Regions from separate parts of the Nocardiopsis oceanisediminis genome, predicted to be linked through region 2. Evidence: riboswitches for the same ligand, from Rfam matches in the RefSeq annotation. Region 2 holds a riboswitch; the other holds the start of a gene.

Region 1 (2,440 bases), 1.6 Mb from region 2:
CGTGCCCCTCCGGGAGCAGCCAGCGGGTCAGCAGGTGGGCGCAGAACAGGCCGTCCCGGACGCCGATGCCGTACTCCGCGGAGAGCGCCGCGGCCAGCAGCCCCGCGGGCACCCCGTCGACCACGAACGACACGATGCCGACCCGCGGGTGCTCCGGCTCCCACAGCGACAGGTCGTGCACGCCGGGGATCGCGGCGAGCCCGGCGCGCAGCCGGCGCAGCAGCCGCTCCTCCCGCTCGTGCAGCGCCTCCTGGCCGGCCTCGGTGAGGGCGTCGCAGGCGGCGGCGAGGGCGACCGCGCCGAGCACGTTGGGGCTGCCCGCCTCGTGCCGCGCCGGCAGGTCGTTCCAGCGCACGTCGTCCTCGGTGACGCTGCCGGTGGCGCCGCCGCCGGCCAGGTAGGGGGCGGCGTCGCGGAGCCAGTCGGTGCGCCCGGCGAGCACGCCCGCGCCGAACGGCGCGTACAGCTTGTGCCCGGAGTAGGCCACGTAGTCGGCTCCGGAGCCGGCCAGGTCGAAGCGGCGGTGCGGGACGTACTGGGCGGCGTCCACCGCGACCCGCGCCCCCTCGGCGTGCGCCGCCTCGACCAGGTCGCGCACCGGCCAGATCTCACCGGTGACGTTGGAGGCGGCGGTCACGCAGAGCAGCTTCGGGCCGTCGGGGGCATCGCGCAGCGCCGCGCGGGCGTCCTCCACGGCCTGGCGCGGCGAGGCCGGCAGCGGCAGCCGGACCACCCGCGCCGCCCTGCTCCCCGCGTGCTCCCAGGGCAGCAGGTTGGCGTGGTGCTCGGCGGAGGAGACGACCACGGTGCAGCCCTCCGGCAGCGACCGGGCGAGCAGGTTGAGGGCGTCGGTGGTGCCGCGCACGAACACCACGGCGTCGTCGTCGCGGACGCCGGTGAAGCGGGCGACGGCGCGCCGCGCGCGCTCGTAGGCGGCGGTGCTCACCTGGGAGAGGTAGCCGGCGCCGCGGTGCACGCTGGCGTAGAGCGGCAGGGCCTCGTCGAGGGCGCTCCGGACCGCCTCCAGACACGGGGCGCTGGCCGCGTAGTCGAAGTTGGCGTAGTCGGTCCGGGTCCCGTCGGCCAGCGGGATGAGCGCTCCGGCGCCCACCACGGCGGGCGGGGCGGTGCGGGGCTCGGCGGGGCGGGCGGCGGGGGCGGTTGCGGTGGTCATCGCTTCTCCTCTTGAGGTCATCGGGACCCCGGAGAAGGACCCCCAGCGGCATCGCTGCGCACAGGGTGCGTCCGACTCGAACCCGCGGGGGTCCGCGCTTGCCTGACACGGTTACGAAAAAGCGGTCGTGTCTCGACCTGGTCCTCACCCGGGGCACCCCACCGCGGAAGGAGGGTTGCCGGCCAGCTAGCCGGGGCTTGTCGCTGGCGCTCATGACCTGTGCGGGACTATAGCTCACGATGTCCGGTTCAGCGCAAGGAGGGCGGCGCGCGGCGGCGGCCGCCCGCTGCGCCGGTCCCGCCGGAAAACCCCTCGCCAGCTGGGGTGGAGCCGCAGCTGTGCGCTGCCTCACACGTTCTCGCGGCCGCACCGGATGTCTCGGCATCCGAGACGGACCGTCCGCGCCGCGGCCGCGGCGGCGTTGACAACCGACCACCCGGTTCGGGAATACTTGGGGCGTCTGCCCTCCCGCTGAGGGCGCCCCGCTCTTCCCGGGTCGCCCTGCCAGGCGCGAGACTCCAGTCGACGGAGTTCTTCGGCTGCCTGAAAACGGAAGGGTCATCCGCGTGTACGGACACGTTGACATCCGGGGCCTGCTCAGCGACCCCGACACCGTCCTGGTCTCGGGCTACGCCCGGCTGCCCGACGCGGTCGCGAGCCATTCCCAGTACGAGCGCCTCGGCGTGGTGCTCGCCGTGCGCCTGTCCGACGGGGTGGTCGTCGCGGCCGACACCACCCTCCTCACCGACCTGGCCAAGGAGTTCTTCCGCGCCCTGGTCGAGGGGCTCTCCGTCGACGACGACCTCCCCGAGATCGCCGAGCGGGTCAGGACCAGGTACGCCGGCCAGTCCGGCGCTGCGCTCACCACCGCGCTCCGCCGCTGCCTGGAGACCTACCACCAACTCCGAGACGAGCGCGGCGACCGCGACGGCCGCGGCGCCGAGTAGGGAGCAGTGCACGCCGCCATGACCGAGACCCCGTCCACGACCGGCGCGGAGCCCGCGCCCCCCTCCCCCGCGCCCGGACCGCTCGCCGGGGTCCGCGTCGCCGACCTCTCCCGGGTCCTGGCCGGGCCCTACGCCACCATGCTCCTCGCCGACATGGGCGCCGAGGTGGTCAAGGTCGAGCACCCCGGGCGCGGCGACGACACCCGCGCCTGGGGGCCGCCGCACGCCGGCGGCGAGGCCGCCTACTACCTGGCCGTCAACCGCGGGAAGCGCAGCCTCGCCGCGGACCTGAAGGACCCCGGGGGCCGGGCCGCCGTGC
Region 2 (2,440 bases):
GGCGATCCCGGTGTAGGCGTTGTCGAACACGTCCTGCGGGATGTCGAGCATGGTGACGCGCATGCCGCCCAGGTCGGCGACGCGGTCGATGCGGCCGTCGCCGGACTCGGCGGCGGCCTTGCGGTCGGCGTCGGAGAGCGCCGCGCACACCCACAGCGTGTCGGTGCCCTCGGCGGCGGAGCTGAGCCCGGAGACCAGCCCGCCGCCGCCGCGGCGGTGGCCCAGCGAGCCGTCCGCGCCGATCGAGAAGGACACCGGGCCCCGGTTGGAAGCGACGAGGATCTGCGCCTTGTCCACCTGTTCGTTCACCTCTCGCCGTGTGGTCGGTCAGGAGCGCGCCCTGGCGCGGCCGCTGAGCGCGGGAAGCGCCGAACCACGCGCGGGGTCCGCCCCCGCGTGGTCTTAAGGGTTTCGCCCTGCGCGGGCGGCCGCAAACCCCCCACCGGTCACGGCCGCCCCGGGCGCCTGTGACATCCGCCATCGGTGTAATCCGGGTCACTCGGTCTGGAAAGGCGGCCGCGCCGTCCGTTACAGTGGCGATCGGATTCCCAACCGGAAGCGTGGACAAAACGGACGCGGTCCGGGATCCGCCGACAACTTCATATTGCTCATCCAGAGGGGTGGAGGGACCGGCCCTGCGAAGCCCCGGCAACCATCTCGGTGCGTGCGCTCGTAACCAGGCGAGGCGGCCGGGGCAGGTGCCAACTCCGGCCTGGGGCCAGATCGGTCGCCAGGGAAGATGAGGGGAGACGCCTCGCCATGGCGATTGCCGCCACCGAACCCGCCGCCACCTCCGCCCGGCCCTTCGGCCCCGCCGCCGCGCTGTCCTGCCGGGAGTGCGGCGAGCGCTACGACCTCGGCCCGAAGTTCGCCTGCGAATTCTGTTTCGGCCCGCTGGAGGTCGCCTACGACCACGGCGCGGTCACCCGCGAGCAGATCGAGGCCGGGCCGCTGAACATCTGGCGCTACGCCCCCCTGCTGCCCGTCCCGGCCGACGTGGACGAGCTGCCCAACATGAAGCCCGGCCTGACCCCGCTGGTCCGCGCCGACCGCCTCGCCGCCGAGCTGGGCCTGCGCTCGCTGCACGTCAAGGACGACTCCGGCAACCCCACCCACTCCTTCAAGGACCGGGTGGTGGCCATCGCCGTCGAGGCCGCCCGCACCTTCGGGTTCCGCACCCTGTCCTGCTCCTCCACCGGCAACCTGGCCGGCGCGGTGGGCGCCGCGGCCGCCCGCGCGGGCTTCGAGTCCTGCGTGTTCATCCCGGCCGGCCTGGAAGAGGGCAAGGTCGTGATGGCCGCGGTCTACGGCGGCAAGGTCGTCGCCCTGGACGGCAACTACGACGACGTGAACCGGTTCTGCTCCGAGCTCATCGGCGACCCGGCCGGCGAGGACTGGGGCTTCGTCAACGTCAACCTGCGCCCCTACTACGGCGAGGGCTCCAAGACGCTGGCCTACGAGATCGCCGAGCAGCTCGGCTGGCGGCTGCCCGAGCAGATCGTGGTGCCGATCGCGTCCGGCTCCCAGCTCACCAAGATCGACAAGGGCTTCCAGGAGCTGATCAGGCTGGGCCTGGTGGAGGACCGCCCGTACAAGGTCTTCGGCGCCCAGGCCACCGGGTGCTCCCCGGTCGCCCGCGCCTTCGAGCAGGGCCACGACGTGATCCAGCCGGTCAAGCCGGACACCATCGCCAAGTCGCTGGCGATCGGCAACCCGGCGGACGGCCCCTACGTGCTCGACGTGTGCCGGCGCACCGGCGGCGCGGTCGCGCACGTCAGCGACGCCGAGGTGGTCGACTCGATCAAGCTGCTCGCCCGCACCGAGGGGATCTTCGCCGAGACCGCGGGCGGCGTCACCACGGGCGTGCTGCGCAGGCTGCTGGCCGAGGGCGTGCTCGACCCGCAGGCCGAGACGGTGGTGCTGAACACCGGTGACGGCCTGAAGACGCTGAACGCGGTGGACTCCGGCGTCACCGCCACCATCCGGCCGTCCCTGGACGCCTTCAAGGAGGCCGGCCTGCTCTAGGCCGAGCCCGCCCCCCGGAAACCTGGTGCCTTTCCCGAACGCCTCCGTCCGGGCGGCCCCGCGCGACAAGGAGAACCCACAGCCATGAGCGTCAGTGTCCGAGTCCCCACCATCCTGCGCACCTACACCAAGGGCGCGGCCCAGGTGACCGCCGAGGGGGCCACCCTCAACGAGGTCCTGAACAGCCTGGACGCCGACCACCCGGGCATCCGGGCCCGGATCGTCGACGACTCCGGCAAGCTGCGCCGGTTCGTCAACGTCTACGTCGGCGACGAGGACGTCCGGTTCGCCGAGGGCCTGGAGACCGCCACCGCCGACGGCACCGAGGTGTCGATCATCCCCGCCGTGGCGGGCGGCTGCTGACCCCGGCCGAGCCTCTTCCGACCGCCGCATCCGGTGCGAACCGGGTGCGGCG

What was found. Region 2 has a riboswitch for S-adenosylmethionine ahead of thrC (threonine synthase). Riboswitches for the same ligand answer to the same signal wherever they lie in the genome.
Region 1: linked by a shared signal. The riboswitch ahead of J0910_RS12005 (aminotransferase class V-fold PLP-dependent enzyme) and the one ahead of thrC (threonine synthase) in region 2 are both predicted to bind S-adenosylmethionine.

The regions. Positions count from the first base shown of each region.
Region 1 is NZ_JAFMZJ010000001.1:2,690,761-2,693,200, reverse strand. It holds gene J0910_RS12005 (aminotransferase class V-fold PLP-dependent enzyme) at 1-1,174, opposite strand, end outside; SAM riboswitch class IV at 1,264-1,392, opposite strand; gene J0910_RS12000 (DUF3870 domain-containing protein) at 1,741-2,121, shown strand; gene J0910_RS11995 (CaiB/BaiF CoA transferase family protein) at 2,140-2,440, shown strand, end outside.
Region 2 is NZ_JAFMZJ010000001.1:1,129,184-1,131,623, forward strand. It holds gene J0910_RS05175 (alpha,alpha-trehalose-phosphate synthase (UDP-forming)) at 1-297, opposite strand, end outside; SAM riboswitch class I at 606-746, shown strand; gene thrC (threonine synthase) at 760-2,025, shown strand; gene J0910_RS05185 (MoaD/ThiS family protein) at 2,110-2,388, shown strand.